Regions from separate parts of the Streptomyces sp. NPDC005281 genome, predicted to be linked through region 3. Evidence: riboswitches for the same ligand, from Rfam matches in the RefSeq annotation. Region 3 holds a riboswitch; each other region holds the start of a gene.

Region 1 (3,325 bases), on a different contig from region 3:
CAGCCCGGTGTCGGAGGCCACCGCGTCCAGGGTCTTGAGGCCGTCGCCGGTGTTCAGAACGACCGTGGTGAGGGCCGGGTCCAGGAGACCGTTCTCGATCAGCTTGCGGGTGACGCCGACGGTCACCCCGCCGGCGGTCTCCGCGAAGATGCCCTCGGTGCGCGCGAGCAGCTTGATCGCGTCGACGATCTGCTCGTCGTTCACGTCCTCCACCGCGCCTCCGGTGCGGCGCGCGATGTCCAGCACGTACGGCCCGTCCGCCGGGTTGCCGATGGCGAGCGACTTGGCGATGGTGTCCGGCTTCTGCGGCCGTACGACGTCGTGGCCCGCCTTGTAGGCGACGGAGACCGGGGAGCAGCCCTCGGCCTGGGCGCCGAAGATCTTGTACGGCCTGTCCTCGACGAGTCCGAGCTTGATCAGCTCCTGGAGGCCCTTGTCGATCTTCGTGAGCTGGGAGCCGGAGGCGATCGGCACGACCAGCTGGTCGGGGAGCTTCCAGCCGAGCTGCTCGCAGATCTCGTACGCCAGGGTCTTGGAACCCTCGGCGTAGTAGGGCCGCAGGTTGACGTTGACGAATCCCCAGCCCTCGCCGGCCGGGTCGCCGATCAGCTCGGAGCAGAAACGGTTCACGTCGTCGTAGTTGCCCTCGATGCCGACGAGTTCGCCGCCGTAGACCGCGGCCATGACGACCTTGCCCTGCTCCAGGTCGTGCGGGATGAACACGCAGGAACGGAAGCCGGCGCGGGCCGCAGCGGCGCCGACGGCTCCGGCGAGGTTGCCGGTGGAGGAGCAGGAGAGGGTGGTGAAGCCGAAGGCGCGGGCGGCCTCGATGGCCTGGGCGACGACGCGGTCCTTGAAGGAGTGCGTCGGGTTGCCGGAGTCGTCCTTGACGAACAGCTTTCCGGCGTCGACCCCGAGCTCACGGGCCAGGTTGTCGGCCTGGACGAGCTTGGTCCAGCCCGGGTTGATGTTCGGCTTGTCCGCCACGTCCGCGGGGACGGGCAGGAGCGGCGCGTAGCGCCAGATGTTCGCGGGTCCCGCTTCGATCTGCTTGCGGAGCTCTTCGGTGTCGTAGGCCGAGAAGTCGTAGGCGATCTCCAGCGGGCCGAAACACTCCTCGCAGGCGAAGACCGGGCCGAGCGGGACGCGGTGTCCGCACTCGCGGCAGGAAAGCGCCGCGGCCGGGCCGAGATCGACCGTTTCGGCGGAGTTCGTGGTGCTTGCAACTGTCTGCGCAGCCATGGAGGCGAGGCCCTTTCTCCTCATCTTCCTCACAGCGCACTTCGCCGTGAGACGGATTTGGCACCTTCCCGAGCCGGGAGCCTCGCGACGCGATCGACATCGATCGGTACGAGACCGGCTGGAGGGTTGCCGGGGCTTCATCGGGCCGTATCCCTCTGCCCCTCTGGATGAGCGGTATTTGATTGTTGAACTGTTGAACGCGATACACGCCCATGATCCAGGACATGCGATGGTCATGCGCGTTGTTCAAGACTGTAACCGAAGGCCAGGACAGTTGAGATAGTCGTCCGAACCGCGAGACGAGCCGATCGATCTGCCGCTGGCCGCAGCGGGCACGCCGATGAGAGCGTGTGATCAGACAGTGAGGAGCCGCAGACGGTGCTGAGAGAAGTCGAAAGCTGGCTGAGCACACGCTCCTGGTCCGTGACCGACCGACCGCTGCACAGGCTCATGGCGGCCAAACGCGTCAGCGGGTCGACGGTGAGTGTCGTGCTGCCCGCGCTCAACGAGGAGGAGACGGTCGGCGAGATCGTCGCGATCATCCGCCACGACCTGATGCAGCAGGTGCCGCTCGTCGACGAGATCGTCGTCGTCGACTCGGGCTCCACGGACCGCACCTCCGCGGTCGCCGCCGCCGCGGGCGCGCGGGTCGTGCACCGCGACGACATCCTGCCGCGGATTCCGGCCGTGCCCGGCAAGGGCGAGGTGCTGTGGCGGTCGCTGCTCGTGACGAGCGGGGACATCGTCTGTTTCATCGACGCGGACCTCAAGGAGTTCTCGTCCGACTTCGTCTCCGGCATCGTGGGCCCGCTGCTCACCGATCCCGGCGTGGACCTGGTCAAGGCGATGTACGACCGCCCGCTGGCCGGCACCGGCGGGCAGGGCGGCCGGGTCACCGAGCTGATGGCCCGCCCCCTGCTGAACATGCACTGGCCCCAGCTCGCGGGCTTCGTCCAGCCGCTCGGCGGCGAGTACGCGGCCCGCCGCTCCCTGCTCGAACAGCTCCCCTTCCCCGTCGGCTACGGCGTGGAACTCGGCATGCTCGTCGACTCCCTGCACCTGGTGGGTCTCGACGCCCTCGCCCAGGTCGACGTCGGGGTGCGCAAGCACCGCCACCAGGACGGACAAGCGCTGGGCCGGATGGCCGCGGCGATCTACCGCACCGCCCAGCTCCGGCTGGCCCGCGGCCACCTGATCCGGCCCTCCCTCACCCAGTTCGAGCGCGGCCGGGACGGTTTCCGGCCGCGCACGTACTCCGTGGACACCGAGGAAAGGCCGCCGATGACCGAAATCTCCGAGTACCAGCGGCGCAAGGCCGCCTAGACCGGCCCGGACGGCCGCGATCGCATACGGCCGAAGGGCGCGTTTGAGCGTTTCGACACGGGGCTAGGTTTCGAGGCATGGCTTCAACGCATGGTGCCCACCGGATTCTGGTCGCGTCCAACCGCGGCCCGGTCACGTACGAGGTACGAGAGGACGACTCGCTGCACGCCAGGCGCGGCGGCGGCGGACTCGTCTCGGGACTCTCGGCGATCGGGCCGGAAGCGGGCGCCCTCTGGGTGTGCTCCGCTCTCGGCGACGGCGACCGCGAGGCCGTCAGGCGCGGAGTCGGCGAGGACGGCGTTCGCATGCTCGCCATCGACGGCGAGGTGCACGCCGACGCCTACAACGGCATCGCCAACTCCGTGCTGTGGTTCGTCCACCACATGCTCTACCAGACCCCGCTGGAGCCGGTCTTCGACGCGGAGTTCCGGAGCCGGTGGGAGTCGTACCGGACCTACAACCGCGCCTTCGCCGAGGCGCTGGCCGAGGAGGCTGCCGAGGGCGCGGCGGTGCTGGTCCAGGACTACCACCTGTGCCTGGTGCCCGGGATGCTCCGCGAACTGCGCCCCGACCTGCGCATCGGCCACTTCTCCCACACCCCGTGGGCACCCGAGGACTACTTCCGGATGCTCCCCGACGACATCAGCGCGGAGCTGATGGCGGGCATGCTCGGCGCCGACCGGGTGGCCTTCCTGACCTGGCGGTGGGCCACGGCGTTCCTGCGCTGCGCGGAGACGGCCGCCCCCGGGCGCCGTACCGG
Region 2 (3,325 bases), on a different contig from region 3:
TCGTCCTCATCAAGACCAGCGTGGACCGGATCCCCGAGATCGCCGAGTCGATCGCGTCACTGGAGAGCGTCAGCGAGGTCTTCTCCGTCACCGGCACCTACGACCTGATCGCGATGGTCCGGGTCAAGGCCCACGACGATCTCGCGGACGTCATCCCCGGCAAGATCAGCAAGATCCCGGGCGTCGAGGCGACGGACACGCACGTGGCGTTCCGTACGTACTCCCAGCACGACCTGGAGGCGGCGTTCGCGATCGGTCTCGACTCCTGACCGACGCGGCACCGCCTCCGGGCGGAACCGTTCTCGGCGTCAGAACGCGGGGACGCAACGGCCGCCCTCGGTGCGGTACTGCCAGCGCGCGCCGTCCCTGACGAGCTCGCGCACCGCGCGGACGAACCGCTCGACGTGCTCGTCGGGGGTGCCGGCCCCGAAGCTGACGCGGATCGCGTTGAGGGACTTCTCGCCGGGGGCAGCCTCGGGGGCTCCGCACTCCCCCTGGGTCTCCGGCGCGCTGCCGAGCAGCGTGCGGACGAGCGGGTGGGCGCAGAAGAGGCCGTCGCGGACGCCGATGCCGTACTCGGCGGAGAGCGCCGCCGCGAAGTGCGAGCTGTTCCAGCCCTCGACGACGAAGGAGATGACGCCGACCCGCGGGGCGTCGTCGCCGAAGAGGGACAGGACCCGGACCTCGGGGACCTCGGCGAGACCCTCACGGACCGTGCGGATCAGACGCTGCTCGCGGGCGAGAAGGTTGTCGAAGCCCTCCTCGGTGAGGGCCTTGCAGGCCGAGGCGATCGAGTAGGCGCCGATGACGTTCGGCGAGCCGGCCTCGTGCCGGGCGGCGCTGTCGTGCCACTCCACGTCCACGCCGCCGTCCGCGCGCCGGGTCACCTTGCGGCTGGCGCCGCCGCCCGCGAGGTACGGGTCGGCCTCGCGCAGCCAGTCGGAGCGGCCCGCGAGGACACCGGAACCGAAGGGCGCGTACAGCTTGTGCCCGGAGAAGGCGACCCAGTCGACGTCGAGGTCCTGGACCGACACCGGGTGGTGCGGGGCGAGCTGCGCGGCGTCGAGGACGATACGGGCGCCGTACGCGTGCGCGGCGGCGGCCAGCTCCCGCACCGGCCACAGTTCGCCGGTGACGTTCGAGGCGCCGGTGACGCAGACCAGGGCCGGTCCGTGGGGGTCGCGGCCGGCGAGGGCTCGCTCCAGGGTGTCGACGGCCTCGCCCGGGGTGCGCGGGGCGTTCAGGTAGGTGACGCGGGCGTCGCGCCAGGGCAGCAGCGAGGCGTGGTGCTCGGTCTCGAAGACGAAGACCTGGCAGTCGGCGGGGAGCGCGGCGGCGAGCAGGTTGAGCGAGTCGGTGGTGGAGCGGGTGAAGACGACCTGGTCGCCGGCGCGGCAGTCGAGGAACTCCTCGACGGTCCTGCGGGCGTTCTCGAAGAGGTCGGTGGAGAGCTGCGAGAGGTAGCCGGCGCCCCGGTGGACGCTGCCGTAGTACGGCGCGTACGCGGCGACGTCGTCCCACACCCGCTGGAGGGCGGGCGCGCTGGCCGCGTAGTCGAGAGCCGCGTAGGTCACCTCGCCGCCGGTGACGAGCGGGACGGTGACATCCCGGCCCAGAACGGCCAGAGGGGCACAAAGGGACTGGTCGGCGGCAACGGTGGAGACAGACATGGCGAGCTCCTGTGAGAGGCAGGCGGGATCACCGCGCGAGCCGGCCGCCCGAAGGCGTGGCTCAGCGCGGGAAAGGGTGAAAAAGGGTGTGCGGGGGCGGGGCTCTACGCCCTATCGCATTCGCTTGCTCACAGAAGGCTCCCTCGTACGACCAGGACCCCTGGTTGCGTCCGCCCGAGGGGGCGGGAGGGGTCCGCGCTTGCCGTAGGCCTCGCTGCCTACGACCTGGTCCTCACCCGGGGCACCCCGCCACGGACGGAGGGTTGCCGGACAGCCGGCCGGGGCCTGATGGCTGTCACTCATGACCTGATACAGCATCTTGCCAGAGGATCTTCCACGCGCAAGGCGCAGTCCAGGATCCGGACTGCGCCTCGCTCCGTGTCAGGGGCGGATCAGCGGGGCGGGTTCCCGAACCCGTGGCCCGTTCAGGCGTTGCTGGCCGCCACCCAGCGGTCCAGGGTCAGCCTCGCGGCACCCGAGTCGATCGCCTCGGCCGCCTTCTCCATGCCGGCGCGGAGCTGGTCGGCGAGCGACGCGCCGGTCGGCGACAGGGCCACCAGCGCCGCGGCCGAGTTCAGCAGGACCGCGTCCCGTACGGGCCCGGTCTCGCCGTCCAGCACCCGCCGGGCGACCTCCGCGTTGTACGAGGCGTCGGCGCCGCGCAGGGCCTCCACGGGGACGATGTCGAGCCCGACGTCGCGCGGGTCGAAGCGCTCCTCGGTGACCGCGCCGTCGCGGACCACCCAGACGTGGGAGCCCGCCGTGGTGGTCAGCTCGTCGAGACCGTCGTCACCGCGGAAGACCAGCGAGGAGTTGCCGCGCTCCGCGAACACGCCCGCCACGATCGGCGCCATCCGGGCATCGGCGACGCCGACCGCCTGGGCCTTCACCCGCGCCGGGTTGGTCAGCGGTCCGAGCACGTTGAAGGTGGTCCGGATGCCCAACTGGCCGCGGGCCGCCGCCACATGACGCAGCGCCGGGTGGAACTTGACCGCGAAGCAGAAGGTGATCCCGGCCTCCTCGGCCACCGCGGCGACCCGGCTCACCGGCAGTTGGAGATTGACGCCGAGCTTCTCCAGGACGTCCGACGCCCCGGACGCGGAGGACGCCGCCCGGTTGCCGTGCTTGACGACCTTGGCGCCGGTGCCGGCCACCACGATGGAGGACATCGTGGAGATGTTGACGGTCTTCGCGCCGTCGCCGCCCGTTCCGACGATGTCGACGGTGTGCCCGGGCACTTCGATCACATTGGCGTGCTCGTACATCGCCCGGACGAGTCCGGCGATCTCCTGGACGGTCTCGCCCTTGGCCCGCAGGGCGACCACGAACCCGGCGATCTGCGCGTCGGTCGCCTCGCCGCGCATGATGCGGTCCATCGCCCAGGCCGTGTCGTCCGCGCTCTGGTCGCGGCCTTCGAGCAGTCCGTTCAGTACGGCGGGCCAGGAACGGCCCGCCGCGGTGTCGCCTCCAGCGGGGTTCACAGCGCTCATGGTCGCTCCTGGGTTCGTAGGTCACACGGTCGCGGGTGACCCGGTCGTGGGTGACGCGGTCGCGGGTGACGCGGGGTGGATCGCCCCGCACCACCGGGTGAGTCCACCCTATCCAGCCCGGAGACGGCGAAGAGCCCCGTCCAGTGCATGGACGGGGCTCCTGCC
Region 3 (3,325 bases):
GCGGACCCGCGCCCGTACGTCACGCAGACCGCCTCGCACCTTCTGCAACGGGGTCGGCGGCAGCGTGCGCAGCGCGCCCCGCGAGTAGTGCCGCTCGACGTAGAACTGGACGACGGACACGACGCTCGTGAGGATCAGGTACCAGGCGGTGGCGACGAGGAGCAGCGGCACGATGTCGCCGGGGTAGGTGCTGCCCATGCTCTGCACGGAGCCGAACAGGTCGAGCAGGGACACGTAGAAGACCAGCGAGGTGCCCTTGATCAGGCCGATCAGCTGGTTGACGTAGTTGGGGGTGATGGAGCGCAGCGCCTGCGGGAAGACGATCCTCGCGAACTGGTAGCGCTTCGGCAGTCCCAGGGCGGCGGCCGCCTCGTGCTGCCCCTGGTCGACGGAGAGAATTCCGCCGCGTACCACTTCGGAGGCGTAGGCCGCTTCGTTCAGGCTCAGCCCTACGACGGCGACGGCCATGTCGGTGGCCAGATGGGACTCGTCGAAGGTGAAGAAGGCCGGCCCGAAGGGAACGCCCACGCTCAGCGTCCGGTACAGCGCGCTGAAGTTGTAGAGGAACAGCAGCACCACGATCAGCGGCACCGACCGGAACAGCCAGGTGTAGACCCAGCTCACCGCGCGGAGCACCGGGCTCGGGGAGAGCCTGGCCAGAGCCAGCAGGACACCGCCCAGCAGGCCGAGCACCGCGCTGTAGAAGGCGACTTCGAGGGTGATGAGCAGGCCATCGAGAATGACCGGGCGAAAGAACCAGTAGGCGAAGCGGTCCCACTGGTAGAAGGGGTTGGTCACCAGGCCGTGGGTGACCTGTGCGACCAGGACGAGCACGACGGCCGTGACGATCCAGCGGCCGGGACGCCGGAGCGGAAGAACCCGCTGGGCCGACAGGGGTTCGGACGCGGCGGGGAAGTCGGTACGGGGGATGGCCTCGGCTGGGGGCGCTGATCCGAAGGACACAGCGCTGCCGGGAGGTTGGCTCATGGGGAGCTCCAGCGGATTCGGACAGCCCGGAAGCACGCGAGCGGCAGCGCCGTGCCGAACGGAGACGGCTCGGTACGAGGCGGTGCGCGGTTACACGCGAAACGGGTGCTGGACAGGGAACGGACGCACCGCGACAGCGGTGGTCGTCAGGGACTCGGAGGAACCGTCAGCCCTGACTGATGGGGTGACACGTACCCGTACACAGGGCGCTGTTGACGCGCAGCAGGTCCACGGAGCGGTCGGCGCAGAGCACATCGCGGCCGAGGCGCCGCCATGCGGCCGTCCCGTCAGCTGTGCGCATCGCCGTCACCATTTCTCTCCGGCCCGAAGGCATCCCTTGTGGGCCGCACGTTAGGGCTGCCCGGAAAAGAATGTCAATGCGCGTGACCACCAAGTGAGACCGCGCTACCGGCCTTCTTGACGGCGCGACAGAGCGCACCGAGACTGACATGGACGGTCACGATTGTCAGCGCCCACGGTGCGGGTCCGCCCCGCTCCAGTGGTCATCGGCCCCGGCCCGCTGACAGGCAACCCTTCCGCCGCGACGGGGTGCCCCGGGTGACGACCGGGTCCCGCCGGTGCGGCGGGGCAAGCGCGGTCTCGCTTCTCGCGAGCCCCGGAGTCGGGACCGGTGGGAATGCCAAGGAACGGCTTGACGAGGCGCCTGCACATCGATCTGTTGCGTGTCTCCAGCGCCTACTGATTCGCGACCGGTCCGCCAGGGCCTGTCGTTCGGATCATGTCGCGCGGCGCGGGTGTGACCCGCACTCCCCGAGGCTCTTCGAGCGCGGAGGACCCCAGCGACGGTGTGTCGTAGGTCGCCGACGTCCCCCGCCCCGCGGCCGCACGCACCACACCCCGCTCGGCCCGGCCGAGGGGGCGCCCTGCGTCAGGCCGACCTGATCCGAACGACAGTCCCTGGATCCGGACCGGCGCGACAAGCGCAGTCAATCCGCATCCGGCCGTCGGTGCCCACAAGGCGGCGGTGGCTTCCGTCTTCCTCCAGGGAGAGTCATGCCCGAGACAGCTTCGCGCAATTCCACCACTGCCAGCTCGCGCCCCTGTGAACAGATCTCGTTCCCCTCGGCCCTTCGGCTCAAGCCGGCGGCGACCCCGTCCGCGCTCCCCCACCGCGTCGACAGCCGCATCGGTGTGGGCCTGGCCGGCGGCTTCTACCCCGCTCCGCACCGCTACGAGCTCTACCTGTCACGGAGTTGTCCGCACTCGCTGCGGATCGCCATCACTCTCGGACTGCTCGGCCTGAAGGACTCGGTCGCCACCACCCTCCTGACGGACCCCGCCCGCACCCCCGACGCATTCGCGTCGCTGCGCCGCGCCTACGAGGCCACCGAGCATCACTTCGACGGGCCGCTCACGGCGCCCGCGCTGTGCGACCGCTGGAGCGGACGCATCGTCAGCAACCACACGCCCGACATCCTCCGCGATCTCGCCGGGCTGCTCTCCGGCCACACCACGACATGCCCGTCCACGCTCTGGCCTTCGTCCCTCACCGCCGACATCGAAGCCCTCCGCGATCTGCTGGACCGCGATGTCGTCCCGTCGGCCCGGCCCTCGGAACTCGCGGCGGCCCTGGACCTGCTCGACTGCCGACTCAGCGCGCGGCCCTACGTCCTGGGCGACTCCCTCACGGCGGCGGACGTCGACGTGTGGGTGGCCCTCACCGGTCTTGGCGGGCCGGAGGTCCTCCGCTCGCAACCCCGGCTCCTGGACTACGTACGCCGTCTCGGCGATCACCCCGCCTTTCGGCACGGGAGCGATGCGGCGTCGGACGCCTGACCCTCCCCTCGGAACTGGGGAGGCGGCCGGCCGGGGAGGCCGCCGGGCAGGTGGGCGGGCCCTCGCGCGGACGTCGTGCGCGGGACCGGCCCCGGCCACCGGCTCAGGTGGCCGGCCCCGGTTGTCTGCCCCGGTCCGCCCCGGTCCACCCCGGTGGCCTGTCCCGGTTGTCTGTCCCCAGTCCGCCTCCACCGCCGGGCGGAGCCGGCCGGCCAGAGCGCGGCAGGCCGCCTCCGCGTCGGCGACGTTCTGGCCGGCGCGCACCCGGCGCCCTCGATCGACCACGTCATCCACAGCCGTCCATGGCGTGACTCTGTCCCATCGCCGGGATCGACGCCCGCCCGTTCGGCCCGGAACACCTGCCGCGAGGGTCCACCCGGTCCGCCCCCGCCCACGTGCGGTCCCACGGTGTTCAGCGCACGCTATGAGCGTGGGAGGCCGACTCCCGCATCACACGTCCGGCGGCCAGAAGGAACGACGATGGCTGAAACCGGCCCCGCGAAACGGCCGTCGGCGGCGCAGCGACGAGTCCTCGCCCCGC

Evidence for each region. Region 3 has a riboswitch for S-adenosylmethionine ahead of ABZV42_RS04270 (putative leader peptide). Riboswitches for the same ligand answer to the same signal wherever they lie in the genome.
Region 1: another riboswitch for S-adenosylmethionine. It lies ahead of thrC (threonine synthase); the one in region 3 lies ahead of ABZV42_RS04270 (putative leader peptide).
Region 2: another riboswitch for S-adenosylmethionine. It lies ahead of ABZV42_RS14670 (aminotransferase class V-fold PLP-dependent enzyme); the one in region 3 lies ahead of ABZV42_RS04270 (putative leader peptide).

The regions. Positions count from the first base shown of each region.
Region 1 is NZ_JBEXGX010000001.1:459,562-462,886, forward strand. It holds gene thrC (threonine synthase) at 1-1,242, opposite strand, end outside; SAM riboswitch class I at 1,260-1,416, opposite strand; gene ABZV42_RS01970 (glucosyl-3-phosphoglycerate synthase) at 1,621-2,565, shown strand; gene ABZV42_RS01975 (trehalose-6-phosphate synthase) at 2,643-3,325, shown strand, end outside.
Region 2 is NZ_JBEXGX010000009.1:18,626-21,950, forward strand. It holds gene ABZV42_RS14665 (Lrp/AsnC ligand binding domain-containing protein) at 1-269, shown strand, start outside; gene ABZV42_RS14670 (aminotransferase class V-fold PLP-dependent enzyme) at 309-1,670, opposite strand; SAM riboswitch class IV at 1,861-1,977, opposite strand; gene trpD (anthranilate phosphoribosyltransferase) at 2,096-3,160, opposite strand.
Region 3 is NZ_JBEXGX010000002.1:353,348-356,672, forward strand. It holds gene ABZV42_RS04260 (amino acid ABC transporter permease) at 1-987, opposite strand, end outside; gene ABZV42_RS04265 (hypothetical protein) at 1,154-1,288, opposite strand; SAM riboswitch class IV at 1,443-1,588, shown strand; gene ABZV42_RS04270 (putative leader peptide) at 1,625-1,690, shown strand; gene ABZV42_RS04275 (cell envelope biogenesis protein OmpA) at 2,002-2,784, shown strand; gene ABZV42_RS04280 (MFS transporter) at 3,265-3,325, shown strand, end outside.